DNA from 3 places in the Pseudoduganella sp. genome. Region 3 is predicted to be linked to each of the others. Evidence: predicted binding sites of a transcription regulator. Region 3 holds the regulator's gene; each other region holds the start of a gene.
What was found. Region 3 encodes FNR, which switches genes on or off when oxygen is low (the NO sensors DNR and NnrR bind a similar motif). Its sites were predicted from a motif close to TTGATNNNNATCAA; they were not measured.
Positions count from the first base shown of each region.

Region 1: the regulator FNR is predicted to act here: its motif matches at 1,070-1,083, upstream of ACE3TQ_RS14140 (MBL fold metallo-hydrolase RNA specificity domain-containing protein).
Region 2: the regulator FNR is predicted to act here: its motif matches at 2,337-2,350, upstream of ACE3TQ_RS04460 (universal stress protein).

Region 1 covers NZ_JAYSCO010000026.1:64,557-69,401, reverse strand. Annotated here, with positions in the region: gene ACE3TQ_RS14145 (amino acid permease) at 1-980, opposite strand, end outside; gene ACE3TQ_RS14140 (MBL fold metallo-hydrolase RNA specificity domain-containing protein) at 1,118-2,482, shown strand; gene ACE3TQ_RS14135 (diguanylate cyclase domain-containing protein) at 2,491-3,450, shown strand; gene ACE3TQ_RS14130 (thymidine phosphorylase family protein) at 3,461-4,845, shown strand, end outside.
Region 2 covers NZ_JAYSCO010000006.1:38,394-43,238, reverse strand. Annotated here, with positions in the region: gene ACE3TQ_RS04470 (PepSY-associated TM helix domain-containing protein) at 1-58, opposite strand, end outside; gene ACE3TQ_RS04465 (TonB-dependent siderophore receptor) at 71-2,209, opposite strand; gene ACE3TQ_RS04460 (universal stress protein) at 2,420-3,259, shown strand; gene ACE3TQ_RS04455 (PHA/PHB synthase family protein) at 3,276-4,845, shown strand, end outside.
Region 3 covers NZ_JAYSCO010000008.1:51,530-56,374, forward strand. Annotated here, with positions in the region: gene ACE3TQ_RS05865 (ABC transporter ATP-binding protein) at 1-1,883, shown strand, start outside; gene ACE3TQ_RS05870 (DUF1854 domain-containing protein) at 1,873-2,340, shown strand; gene ACE3TQ_RS05875 (bacteriohemerythrin) at 2,439-2,825, shown strand; gene fnr (fumarate/nitrate reduction transcriptional regulator Fnr) at 2,887-3,660, opposite strand; gene ACE3TQ_RS05885 (response regulator) at 3,763-4,398, opposite strand; gene ACE3TQ_RS05890 (response regulator) at 4,391-4,845, opposite strand, start outside.

The DNA.
Region 1 (4,845 bases), on a different contig from region 3:
AGGGGCACGCCGCGCTGGTTGACCGCCAGCAGGGCCTTCGGTGCATTGCCCTGCTGCGCCATGCCGTACAGCATGCGGCTGTTCGAGTAGACGCCGCTGTTATATACGGACAGGGCGGCCGTCAGCACCACCACGTTCAGGGCGTGCGCGACGAACTTGGCGTCCAGCGCGTGGAAGATCATGACGAACGGGCTGCCGCCGTCGGCCACCTTTTGCCACGGGTAGAGCGAGAGCAGTACGCCCAGCGCGCCGACATAGAAGATCAGGATGCGGTAGATGGCTTGGTTGGTGGCCTTGGGGATGGTCTCGGACGGGTTGTCGGCTTCGGCGGCGGTAATGCCGATCAGTTCCAGGCCGCCGTAGGAGAACATGATGACGGCCATGGCCATCACCAGCCCGCTGGCGCCGTTGGGGAAGAAGCCGCCGTGCTGCCACAGGTTGGCCACGCTCGCTTCCGGCCCGGCATTGCCGGAGGCCAGCAGGTAAACGCCGAACACGATCATGCCGACCACCGCCACCACTTTGATGATGGCGAACCAGAATTCCATTTCGCCGAAGGCGCGCACATTGGCCAGGCTGATGGCGTTGATGGCGAGGAAGAAGGCGAGGGCGCTGACCCAGTGCGGCAGGTCGGGCAGCCAGAATTCCATGTATTTGCTGACGGCGGTCAGCTCGGCCATGCTGACCAGCACATACAGCACCCAGTAGTTCCAGCCCGACATGAAGCCGGCCATGTGGCCGCAGTATTTGTTGGCGAAGTAGCTGAAGGAGCCTGCCACCGGTTCATCCACCACCATCTCGCCCAGCTGGCGCATGATGAGGAAGGCGATGAAGCCGGCCACCGCATAGCCCAGCAGCACGGACGGGCCGGCCATCTTGATGGTTTGCGCTATGCCCAGGAATAGGCCGGTACCAATGGCGCCGCCCAGCGCGATCAGCTGGATATGGCGGCTTTTCAGGCCCCGTTTCAGTTCTGTCATGTATGGCGTCCTGCTCAGGTTGTAATCAAAGGCCCTGATTCTACACGTTGTTGTGATTAGTGCATTGACGCATTTTGACTACGGACTCCTTGATCTGGATCAAACATTTTGCGCGGCCGCTTGGATATGCTGCAAATATGCTCACGTTAAAGTTCCTCGGCGCCACTGGCACCGTTACCGGGTCCAAATACCTGCTGCGCCACGGCGACCAGCAGGTGCTGGTCGACTGTGGCCTGTTCCAGGGCTACAAGCAGCTGCGCCTGCGCAACTGGGATGCCTTCCCGGTGCTGCCGGCGGCCATCCGCAGCGTGGTGCTGACGCATGCGCACCTGGACCACAGCGGCTTCTTGCCGGTGCTGGTCAGCGCCGGCTTCCGCGGCAAGGTGTACTGCACCGAGGCCACGCGCGACCTGTGCCACATCCTGCTGCCCGACAGCGGCCGCCTGCTGGAGGAGGAGGCGCTGTATGCCAACCGCCACAACTACTCCAAGCACAAGCCGGCCTTGCCCTTGTATTCCGAGGCCGATGCGCTGCGCGCGCTGGAACACCTGGTGGCGGTGCCGGTCGGCCACGAGTTCGCACTTGCGCCGGGCATGACGGCGCGCCTGCAGCTGGCCGGCCATATCCTGGGCGCGGCGTCGGTCTCGCTTGAGTGCGAGGGGCGGCGCATCCTGTTCTCCGGCGACGTCGGGCGGCCCAACGACCCGATCATGCGGCCGCCGACGGCGCTGGGCGCGTTCGACTACCTGGTGGTGGAGTCGACCTACGGCGACCGCTGCCACGAGGCGTCCGACCCGCGCGCGCGCCTGGCCGACATCATCAGCAAGACGGCGGCGCGCGGCGGCGTGACGGTGATACCGTCCTTTGCCGTGGGCCGGGCGCAGGAACTGCTGCACGAAATCGGCCAGCTGAAGCGCGCCGGCGCCATCCCGGCCGCCTTGCCGGTTTACCTGAACAGCCCGATGGCGGTGGACGCGACGCGCCTGTATATGAAGCACCACGGCCAGCACCGGCTCGACGAGCAGGCCTGCCGCGCGCTGGGGCATGTGGCGCACATCGTCAACAGCGTGGAGGAGTCGATGGCGCTGAACCGGCGCCAGACGCCGATGGTGATCATCGCCGCCAGCGGCATGGCGACCGGCGGCCGCGTGCTGCACCACCTGAAGGCCTTTGCCGGCGATGCGCGCAACACCATCCTGTTCGCCGGCTTCCAGGCGGCCGGCACGCGCGGCGCGCGCCTGCTGGCGGGCGAGACCTCGGTCAAGATCCATGGCGAGTATTATCCGGTGCGGGCGCGCATCGAGATGATCGGCAACCTGTCGGCGCACGCCGACGCTGACGAGATCATGGACTGGCTGGCACGGGCGCCGGCCGCGCCGCGCCAGTGTTTCGTCACGCACGGCGAGCCGGCGGCGGCCGACGCGCTGCGGCGCCGTATCGGCGAACGGCTGCAATGGCCGTGCCGCGTCCCCGAGTATCTGGAAGAAGTGGTACTGGATTAGGGGATGCCGTGCCCGGCCCGCTACAACGTTCGCTGCACCGCCTGGCGCGGCTGCTGCGCCGGCAGCGGCGCGAGGCCAGGGCGCGCCAGCGCCTGATGGCCAGCGTGTTCGAGGCCACGGCGGAGGGCATCCTGATCGTCGGGCGCGACATGCGCATCGTGGAGGCCAACCGCGCCTTTCTGGCAATGAGCGGCTATGCGCGCCGCGAGCTGCTGGGCCAGCACCCGCGCATCATGCAGTCCGGGCGGCAGGATGCGGAATTCTACAGAGCGATGTGGGGCCGCCTGCTGGCCAGCGGCCAGTGGGATGGCAAGATCTGGGACAAGCGGCGCGACGGCAGCCTGTTCGCGGCGCATGTCTCGCTCAGCGCGGTGCGCGGCGACGACGGCGAGGTGCTGCACTACCTGGGCTTGTTTACCGACATCACCGAGGAGTGCCTGCGCCAGGAAGCGGTGGAGCAGCTGGCCTTCATCGACCCGCTGACCCGCCTGCCGAACCGGCGCCTGATGCGCGACCGCCTGCTGCAGGCGCTGGCGTTTGCCGCGCGCGGCGGCGCGCTGGTGGCGGTGTGCATGATCGACCTGGACGGCTTCAAGGCGGTCAACGACACGCTGGGGCATGCGGCGGGCGATGCGGTGCTGGTGGAGGTGGCGGGGCGCCTGCAGCAGGTGGTGCGCGCCAACGATACGGTGGCGCGCCTGGGCGGCGACGAGTTCGTGCTGCTGCTGACGGGCCTGGGCGCGGTGGCGGAAGCGGAGGAAGTCATCGAGCGCGCGCTGCACGCGGTGCGCGCGCCGATCGTGCTGGAGGGCGGCGCCGTGGCGCGCGTCTCGGCCAGCATCGGCCTGGCGCTGTATCCGGACGACGCGCTGCTGCCGGAGGAACTGTTAAGGCGCAGCGACGCCGCCATGTATGCGGCCAAGCGGCAGGGGCGCGATTGCTGTCGCCGCGCGCCGGAGTTGCAATGAAGGAGAGGAAATGGCTTATGTATTGAAGGCGCGCCGCCTGGGCATCGATACTTACCAGCAGCCGGTGGCCTACCTGCGGCGCGACGGCGCGGTGTGCAAGGCGGAAGGCTTCGCGGCGCAGTCGCGCCTCGAGCTGCAGTGCGGGTCGCAGGTGGTGGCGGCCACGCTGAACGTGGTCGACGGCGCGCTGCTCGAGGGGCAGGAGGTTGGCCTGTCGGAAGCAGCCTGGGAGGCCCTGGGGGCTGGCAGCGGTGCGCCGGTGACGGTGCGCCATGCCGCGCCGCTGGCCTCGTTCGCGGCGGTGCGCGGCAAGATCCACGGCCGCCCACTGGACGACGCGGCGGCGCAGTGCATCGTGGCCGATATCGCCGGCGGGCGCTATCCCGACATCCACCTGGCCAGCTTCATCACGGCCTGCTCCGGCAACCGGCTCGACCTGGCCGAAACCATCGCCCTGACGCGCGCCATGGCGGCGGCCGGGCAGCGCATGGCGTGGCCGGCGCCGGTGGTGGTGGACAAGCACTGCGTGGGCGGCTTGCCGGGCAACCGCACCACGTTGCTGGTGGTGCCGATCGTGGCGGCCTGCGGCATGACCATGCCCAAGACCTCCTCGCGCGCGATCACCTCGCCGGCCGGCACCGCCGACACCATGGAGACGCTGGCGCCGGTGGCGATCGGCATCGACGGCATGCGGCGCGTGGTCGAGCGGGAGGGCGGCTGCATCGTGTGGGGCGGCAGCGTGACCCTGAGCCCGGCCGACGATGTGCTGATCCGCGTCGAGCGCCCGCTGGAACTCGACAGCGACGGCCTGCTGGTGGCGTCCGTGCTGTCGAAAAAGCTGGCGGCCGGCGCCAGCCATGTGCTGATCGACATCCCGGTCGGTCGCACGGCCAAGGTGCGTTCCGAGCAGGCGGCAACCCAGCTGGCGGCGCGCCTGGAAGCGGCCGGGCGGGCGCTCGGGCTGGCGGTGCGCTGCGTGGTGAGCGACGGCAGCCAGCCGGTCGGCGTGGGCATCGGCCCGGCGCTGGAAGCGCTGGACGTGCTGGCGGTGCTGCAGAACGGCGCCGGCGCGCCGCAGGACCTGCGCCAGCGCGCGCTGGCGCTGGCGGGCGCGGTGCTGGAACTGGGCGGGCGCGCGGCGCCGGGCGCCGGACTGGCGCTGGCGACGCAGGTGCTCGACTCCGGCGCGGCCTGGGCCAAGTTCCAGGCCATCTGCGCGGCGCAGGGCGGCCTGCGCGAGCCGCCGCGCGCGCCCTGTTCGCACGTGCTGGAGGCGCGCCATGCCGGGCGCGTGGTGGCGGTCGACAACCGCAGGCTGGCCACCCTGGCCAAGCTGGCCGGGGCGCCGCACGCGGCGGCGGCCGGCGTGCGCTTCTTCGCGCCGCTGGGCAGCCG
Region 2 (4,845 bases), on a different contig from region 3:
GGAAGGCCGCGGTGGTCAGGCCGAGATAGCGGTGTACAAGGGTCCAGAATGCACGCATGGCAGGCTCCCGTCAGAAGCGGTACTTCAGGCTGGCCGAGATGCTGCGCGGCGCGCCGTAGGTAATGGCGCCGTAGGCGGCGAACATGCCGAAGTGCTGCTTGTCGAACAGGTTGTTGAGGTTGACCTGGGCCGACAGCTGTTTCGAAATGTCGTAGCGCGCCATCAGGTTCACCAGCGCGAAGGATTCCTGCTCGATGCGGCCGTTGGTGTTGGCTGGCGCGGATGGATCGATGGTGTAGCTGCGGCCTTCCCAGTTCACACCGCCGCCCACGGTCAGGGCATCCATGCGATAGGTGGTGAACACGCGGAACAGCTTGCGCGGATAGACGGTGTTGATCTCCCTGCCGTCCGCTTCCTTGCCGCTGAACTGCGAGTAGCCGGCGGTGGCGTTCCAGTTGCGCGCCAGTTCGCCGGAGACTTCGAGTTCGAAGCCGTCGGTCTTGGCGCCTTTGGCTGCGCGGTAGTAGGCCTCCGGCGCCAGTGGACCGTCACCGTCGCGGTCAATCGTGTCGACTTCCTGCGCCAGGTTGTCCTGCTTGATCTTGAATACTGCGAACGATGCGTTCAGGCGGCCGTCGAAAAACTCGCCTTTGACGCCGGCTTCCGTGCTCTTGCCGACGATCGGGTCCAGCAGCGCGCCTGCCTTGTCGTGCCGGTTCTGCGGCTGGAAGATGTCGGTATGGCTGGCGTAGGCCGAAAAGTTCTCGTTGATGTCGTAGACCAGGCCCGCGTACGGCGTCAGCTCGCGCTCATACTTCATGCGGTATGGCGCGACCCACGCGCCGGTGCCGGTTTTGTCGTAGTTGGTGACACGTGCGCCGACAATCGCTTTCAGCGGGTCGCTGAGGGAGAAGCGCGCCACGCCGTACAAGGCGTCCTGCGTGGTGACGCTGGCTTCGTAGAAGGACAGCGGGCCCCATCTCGGTTCGGGGTACTTGCTGCCGTCCCAGTGATTGAAGTCGCCGACGGCCGGGTAGCTGCTGCCATAGTCGGCGGCCCGGCTCTGGGAGTGGAACTTCTGCCTGGAGTGCGCATAGCCGAAGGCTGCTTCGTGCTTGCGGCCAGCCAGCTCGAACGGCCCGCTGGCGTGCAGGCTGAAGTCGTTCTGCCTGGTGCTGACCTTGTAGGAACCGGCAAAGGCGTTCATGCCCAGGCCGGTGACACGGTCCGGCACTCCGGACAGGTAAAGCAGCGCGGAATCGGCCTTGCGGTCGCCATGCGAGAAGCTGGCGCGCAGCTTCCAGCCATTCTCAAAGCCATGCTCCAGGTTGGCGAAGGTGTTCTCGTACTCGGTCTCCCAGCGCGTCCAGTCAGCCGACGACGTTTTGGAAACGTCCCAGCCAGGTGTGCTGCCGTCGGTGTACCAGGCCGGCAGGCCGCCCCACATCGGGCCTTTCGGATCGTTTTTCTGTTTGCTGATGCCGGCCGACAGTACGGTGCGCGGCGCCAGGTCGGCTTCCACCGTGGCGTAGTAGGTGTTGCTCTTGTTCTGCAGCAGGTCGGTCCAGCTGTCGCTGCGCTGGAGCTCGCCCACCACGCGGCCACGCACGCTGCCGGACGCATTCAGCGCGGTCGATACGTCGACCATGGCGCGCCGCTCGTTCCAGCGGCCGATTCCGATTTCGGCGGAGCCGGCCAGGTCCTTGCTGGTGGCGCGCTTGCGCACCAGGTTGATGGCGGCGGAGGGATTGCCGGCACCGGTCATCAGGCCGGTGGCGCCGCGCACGACTTCCACGCGCTCGTACAGGGCCAGGCTGCCGATCACCTCACCCGAACTCCAGGCCTGTTCCCAGGTGGTCGGGACACCGTCGATCTGCAGGTTGTCGATATCGAAGCCGCGCGCGGTGAAGCCGGCGCGGTGGGTTTCGTACTGGTTGACCGAGACGCCGGTGACGTTGTTGACCACGTCGGTCACGGTTTGCAGGCCCTGGTCTTCAATGCGCTGCCGGGTGAAGACGGAGACCGACTGCGGCGTGTCGCGCAGCGCGATGCTGAGCGGCGTGGCCGTGCGGCCCTTGTCCACCGTGTAGGAAGTTTCGTCCAACTTCTGCGCCGTCACCTCGACCTGCGGCAGCACCACGCTGTCCTCCGCGAGCGCGGCCAAAGGGAATGCCACCGCCAGCAGGGCGGCCATTTGTTTCATCTTCATCAGTACCTCAACCAGTAAATCATTCTTGCTTTTATGACTAGCTGGCGTTCCGCGTACAGATGGCTGGCTCCCGTTTCTAAACCCATAGATGATAACGATTCTCATTCAAATGTCAAATCGACCGCGCTTGATCCAGGTCATGCACAGGCTTTGCGTACCGGCCTAGACTTTTTGGTAATCCTTTATTCCAAACCACAGCGGGAGGCAGCCATGACTTACAAGACAATCGTCGTCCACGTGAACGGATCGGCCGATACGGCGCGCCGCGTGCGCCTTGGCGCGCAGATCGCCGCCATGTTCCGGGGCCGCCTGGTGGGCGCGGCAATGACCGGTGTTTCGCGCTACCTGACCATGGATTACGCCACCTCCATGGGCGTCAGCATGGCCGCCGAATGCATGGACGAAGCGCGCAGGCAGGCCCGCTCCGCCCTGCAGGAGTTCGAACGGCAATGCGCCGCGCTGGATGTGGCGTCCTGCGAGGCACGCCTGGTGGATGACCAGGCAGCCGATGGCCTGGTCCTGCAGTCGCGTTACGCCGACCTGCTGGTGGTGGGCCAGGCCAATCCCGATGAGCCGATGGCGCCGCTGGCGGAGGAGACGCCCGAGTTCCTCGCCACAAACAGTGCGCGCCCGGTGCTGGTGGTACCCTATGCCGGCCACTTCGAGGCACCGTTCCGCCGCGTGCTGGTGGCGTGGGATGGCAGCATGGAAGCGACGCGCGCCGTCACTGCCGCGCTGCCGCTGATGCAGGCCGCCGGCAAAGTGTCGCTGGTGGTGTTCAACGCCGGGCGCGCGCCCGAGGTGCATGGCGGCGAACCGGGGGCCGATATGGCGCTCTACCTGGCGCGCCACGGCATCGAAGTCGAGGTGTCATCGCAAGTGACGGACATCGAGATCGGCTCCGCCCTGCTGTCGTACGCGGCCGATGTCGACGCCGACCTGCTGGTAATGGGCTGCTACAGCCATAGCCGCTTCCGCGAGATCATGCTGGGCGGCGCCACGCGCACGATACTGCAAAGCATGACCTTGCCGGTGCTCATGGCGCACTAGGGCTATACTGGTTCGCATGCCGAACCCATTTGCCCAAGTCGCCGCCGCGTGGCTGGCGCACCCTGTGGAGTTGGCCCGGGCGTGGCACGAGCTGGCCACCGTCGCCTGGGCCACAGCCACGCCCGCGCCCGTCGCCGAGGCGGCGGAAGGCGACGACCGCTTTGTCGACGACGCCTGGCGCGCCAATCCCTTCTTCCATGCACTGATGCAGCAGTACCTGGGCCTGACGCGTACGCTGGAGCGGCAGGTCTACGACACGCCCGGCGTCGACGAGCGCGACGCGCGCAGCGCCGCCTTCTGGCTGCGCCACTGGTGCAATGCTGTGGCGCCGAGCAACTTCCTGTTCACCAATCCGCAAGCCTTGCGGCGCGCCTTCGACAGCGGCGGCGCCAGCCTGCGCGCCGGCTTCCAGGAGTATCTGCGCGACCTGCTGGCGGGCGACCTGCGCATGGTGGACCGCGCGCGCTTCGAGCTGGGGCGCGACCTGGCCGCCACCCCGGGCCGCGTCGTCATGCGCAACCCGGTCATGGAGCTGATCCAGTACACGCCGGTGTGCGGCCGCGTGCATGCCATGCCCCTGGTGCTGGTGCCGCCCTGGATCAACAAGTACTACATCCTCGACCTGACCGCGCAGCAAAGCATGGTGCGCTACCTGGTCGGGCAAGGCTTCGATGTGTTCGTGATCAGCTGGAAGAATCCTGGCTCGGACCAGGCTGGCATGTCCTTCGAGGACCATCTGTTTGACGGCATCCTGGCCGCGATCGAGGCTGCGCGCACGATTGCCGGCGTGCCGCAGGTGCATGCGGTCGGCTACTGCATCGGCGGCACCGCCCTGGCGGCGCTGATGGCGTGGTTGAACCGGCGCTATCCGCAGGCGCAGGACATTCCGGTCGCGCACTGGTCCCTGCTCGCCACCCTGACCGATTTCTCCAAGCCGGGCGACATCGCCAGCTTTATCAGCGACGACAGCGTGGCGCTGCTGGAAGGCCTGATGGCGCGCCAGGGTTTCCTCGATGCGCAGCAGATCGGCTGGAGCTTCCGCATGCTGCGCCCCAATACCCAGGTCTGGCGCTACGTGGTGCAGAAATACCTGCTGGGCGAAGCGGCGCCGTCGCTGGCGCCGCTGGCCTGGAATGCCGACGGCACACGGCAGCCGCGCGCCACCCACGCGTTCTGCCTGCGCGCGCTGTACCTGGCGAACCAGCTGGCGCAAGCCGATGCGCTGGAGCTGCGCGGCGAGCGGCTCGACCTGGGGCGCATACGCCAGCCGCTGTACGCGGTGGGAGCGGTGGCGGACCACATCACCCCGTGGCGCAGCACCTATTGCAGCGCGGCCCTGGTGGGCGCGCCGGTACGGTACGCCTTGACCGCATCCGGCCATATCCTGGGCATCATCAACCCGCCCGGCGGCAGCGCCAAACAGCAGTACTGGGCCGGCCCGCTGCTGGCCGCGAGCAGCGCCAAGCAGTGGCTGGCCCTGCAGAAGCCGGGGGCCGGCTCCTGGTGGCAGGACTGGAACGCGTGGCTGGCCGAGCGCTGCGGAGAGCCGCGCGCACCCGCCGCAACAGCCCATCCTTCCTATCCCT
Region 3 (4,845 bases):
AGGTCGAACAGAACGCCTGCCCCACCTGCAAGGCTCCGCTGGAAGCGGACCAGGAAGAATGCCCGGTGTGCACCAAGGTGGTCCACACCCCGCCTTCCACCTGGACCCTGTTCCGTCTGTGGCGTTTTGCCAAGCCTTACCAATGGCAGCTGCTGCTCGGCTTCACGCTGATGCTGCTGTCCACCGGCGCGCACCTGATCCCGCCCTACGTGATCATGCCGCTGACCGACAACGTGCTGATCCCTTACCAGAACGGCAAACCGGTCGATACCTCGCTGGTCGCGCTGTATATGAGCGCCCTGGTGGGCGCCGCCATCCTGGCCTGGATTTTCGGCTGGGGCAAAACCTATGTGCTGGCCCTGGTCTCGGAACGCATCGGCGCCGACCTGCGCACCACCACGTATGAGCACCTGCTGCGCATGTCGCTTGAATACTTCGGCGGCAAGCGCACCGGCGACCTGATGTCGCGCATCGGCTCCGAATCCGACCGCATCTGCGTCTTCCTCTCGCTGCACCTGCTGGACTTCGCCTCCGACTGCCTGATGATCATCATGACCGGCGTGATCCTGTTCACGATCGACCCATGGCTGGCCGTCACCACCCTGCTGCCGCTGCCCTTCATCGCCTGGATGATCCACCTGGTGCGCGACCGCCTGCGCACCGGCTTTGAGAAGATCGACCGCGTATGGGGCGAAGTGACCAACGTGCTGGCCGACACCATCCCCGGCATCCGCGTGGTGAAAGCCTTTGCGCAGGAAACACGCGAAGCGCAGCGCTTCCGCACCGCCAACAAGCACAACCTGGCCGTCAACGACAAGCTGAACAAGGTATGGTCGCTGTTCTCGCCGACCGTCTCCTTCCTGACCGAGCTGGGCATCCTGGTGATCTACGTGTTCGGCATCTACCTGATTTCCAAGCACAGCGTCACGGTCGGCGTGCTGAGCGCCTTCGTCACCTACGCCACCCGTTTCTACGGCCGCCTGGACTCCATGAGCCGCATCGTGTCCGTGACGCAGAAATCGGCCTCCGCCGCCAAGCGCATCTTCGACATCCTCGACCACGTATCGAGCGTGCCGGACCCGGCCCAGCCGGCCAAACTGGAAAACGTGAAAGGCGACATCACCCTGCGCGAAGTCGGCTTCCGCTACGGTAACCGCGCGGTCAACCGCGGCGTCAACCTGGAAATCAAGGCCGGCGAGATGATCGGCCTGGTGGGCCACTCCGGCTCCGGCAAATCCACCCTCGTCAACCTGATCTGCCGCTTCTACGACGTGGCCGAAGGCGCCATCCTGCTGGATGGCCAGGACATCCGCAATTTCGCCGTCTCCGACTACCGCCGCAACATCGGCCTGGTGCTGCAGGAGCCGTTCCTGTTCTTCGGCACCATCGCCGAGAACATCGCCTACGGCAAGCCGAACGCCACGCGCGAAGAGATCATGAAAGCGGCGCGCGCCGCCCACGCCCACGACTTCATCCTGCGCCTGCCGCAGGGCTACGACTCGATGGTGGGCGAGCGCGGCCAGGGCCTGTCCGGCGGAGAGCGCCAGCGCATCTCGATTGCACGCGCCCTGCTGATCGACCCGCGCATCCTGATCCTCGACGAAGCCACCGCCTCGGTCGACTCCGAAACCGAAAAGGAAATCCAGAAAGCGCTCGACAACCTGGTGGCCGGCCGCACCACGATCGCCATCGCGCACCGCCTGTCCACCCTGCAGCGCGCCAACCGCCTGGTCGTGATGGACCGCGGCAAAGTGGTGGAAGAAGGCCCGCACGAGGAGCTGATGGCCAAGGAAGGCGCCTATTACCGCCTGTACCAGGCACAAGCACGTAACGTCGACACCGACCTGGATGACAAAGCAAAGAGCCGCGAAGATGACAATTGATTTCCAACTGAGCCGCGACAGCTTCGGCAAACTGAACCTGGTCGACGCCAACGGCGTGCGGCACGAAAACGTCTCGCCGGTGCGCGCCTTCCCCATCCAGGCCCCGGAAGAAGGCCTGTCGCTGGTGAACACCGACGGCAAGGAAGTGGCATGGCTGGATCGGATTTCCGACCTGCCGCCGGAGATGGCCGACATCGTGCGGGAAGAGCTGGCCGGGCGCGAATTCATGCCCGAGATCACCCGCATCATTGATGTGGGCAGCTATGCCTGTCCGTCCACCTGGACCGTGGCCACCGACCGCGGCGAGACCAGCTTCGTGCTGCGCGGGGAGGAAGATATCCGCCGCATTGGCAGCGTCTCGCTACTGGTCTCCGACAGCCACGGCATCCACTTCTTGATCCGCGACCAGTTCGCGCTCGACAAGCACAGCAAGAAGATCCTCGACCGCTTCATGTAGCACGGGCGCGCCCGTTGCAGGGCAAATTTGATCTGGGTCATGGGCGGACGATGTTGCCGCCAAGCACAATAGCTCCATTACATAAAGTGGTGGTGTGCATGGATTCTATCGTTTTCGGCCCCGACCTGGCACTCGGCATCCCCGTGATGGACCAGTCGCACCGCATCGTCTTTGACCTGCTGGAGTCGATGCAATCCCTGGCGCGCCCCGCTTTCGACGCCGCTTGCCACCAGCTGGCGGCCGAACTGGCCGAAGACCTGGCGGAGGAGAACCGGCTGATGGCGACCATCCAGTATCCGCTGGCCGCCACCCACCGCGCGGCCCACGACGGCCTGCTCGCCTCCCTCGACCATGCGCTTTGCCTGCTGGCAGCGGGCGACGAGGCCGGCGCACGCCAGATCGTGCATTCGCTGCCGGACTGGTTCGCAGCACATATCAACACCATGGACCTGGCCCTGGCAATCGCCGCCAGCCGCCTGGAATAAAAAGGGGGCAGCCGAAGCTGCCCCATACACCCCCTACAGGTGAGAAACTTGTACGCGCGGATTATGCAACCGCGAGTTCTTGCGCCATGCCGCCGGAGGACATCGCCTCGAGCTTGGCGCGGTCGAGAATGCGCAGGTCGCGGTTCTGCAGCACGATCGAGCCATCCTGGCGCAGGCGAGCCAGCTGGCGGCTCACGCTTTCCACCGTCAGGCCCAGGTAGCCGCCAATGTCTTCACGCGACATGCGCAGCTGGAAGCTGGTCGACGAATAGCCGCGCTGGGCGTAGCGGCCAGCCAGGTTCAGCAGGAACAGGGCCAGGCGCTGCTCGGCGCGCATATGGCTCAGGAACAGCATCACCGACTGTTCGCGCTGGATTTCGCGGCTCATGGTGCGGTGGAACTGCTGCAGCAGGCCGGGAATCTGCATCACCAGCTCCTGCAGGCGGTTGAACGGGATTTCACAGACCTCGCTGTCTTCCAGGGCGACCGCATTGCAGGAATGCTGGCCGGCGCCGATCGCTTCCATGCCCAGCAGGTCGCCGGCCATGTGGAAGCCGCCGATGGTCTGTTCGCCGCGCTGGTTCACCTGCACGGTCTTGAAATGGCCGAAGCGCACCGCATACAGGCTGTGGAAGCTGTCGCCAGTCTGGTACAGCGGTTCGTCGCGGGCCACGCGGCGGCGGCGCGCAATGATCTGGTCCAGGCGGGCCACGTCATCCTCAGCCAGGCCCTGCGGCAGGCACAGGCGGTTAAAGCTGCACAGCGAGCATTTGGGTGCGACTGGTGCGCAATTCTTGGTGGCGTTTGCAGGGGTGATTGGGATGACCGGGCTCATGATGCTGCTCCTTGTTTTCGATGGAGACAGTATCGCGCCCGGAACCATTTCCCGGTATCAAGCTTCCTGTGTAGTTGCTGTAGTGGTTCCCCTACACCCGGTTCAGATGAGTCCGTGCTCCAGGGCATAGCGGGTCAGCTCTGCATTGCTGGACATGCCCATTTTCTCGAGGATGCGGCTACGGTATGTTGTCACTGTATTAGGACTGAGGTGCAGTTTCTCCCCGATCTGCACCAGCGGCTCGCCCTGGGCGATCAGCTTGAACACTTCCAGCTCGCGGTTGGACAGCTCCTCGTGGTCGCCGCTCGGGCCGCCGCCCACCAGGGTTGCCAGTTTTTCAAGTAACGCCGGGCTCACGTGCTTGCCGCCGGCCGCCGCCTTGCGCACCGCTTCCACCAGGGTTGGCGTCGGGGCGTCCTTGGTCAGGTAGCCGGACGCGCCCAGCTTGAGCGCGCGCACGGCGTAAATCTCCTCCGAATAGGTGCTCAGCACCAGCACCGCCATGCGCGGGCATTCGCTGCGCAGGGTTTTCAGCAGGTCCAGGCCGTTCTTGCCCGGCATTTTGATATCGACCAGCGCCACGTCGAAACTGCGCTCCGCCACCCGCGCCATCGCTTCCACGGCGTTGCCGGCTTCCCCTTCCACGCTGATGTCGGGCGCGGTGCCCAGCATCAGGCGCACGCCGTTGCGCGCGATGGCGTGGTCATCGACCAGCAGTACGGTGATCTTGTCACCCATTCTTATCCTCCAATGGCAGGCGCAGTTGCAGGGTGGTGCCCTGCCCGGCCTTGCCGCTGATTGTCAGTTCGCCGGCAAAGCGGCGCGTGCGTTCGTGCATGCCGAACAGGCCCCACGATTCGCGGTCGGACAGGCCGGCGCTTTCGATGCCCTTGCCGTCATCCTCCACCCGCAGCACGACGTTGTCGCCATCCCGGTCGACCAGCACGCGCGCCTCGCTGGCTTCGGCGTGGCGCACCACATTGGTCAGCGCCTCCTGCGCCACGCGGAACAGCATGGTGCTGCGCTCGGCGTCCAGCTCCAGTGCCGCCGCGTCGGGCGTGATATGGCAGCTGCAGCGCAAGCCGCTGCGCTGGGCCACCTGTTCGGAATACCATTCCAGCGCAGGCCAGATGCCCAGTTGGTCCAGCACGCTGGGCCGCAGGTCGGTGATCACGCGGCGCACGG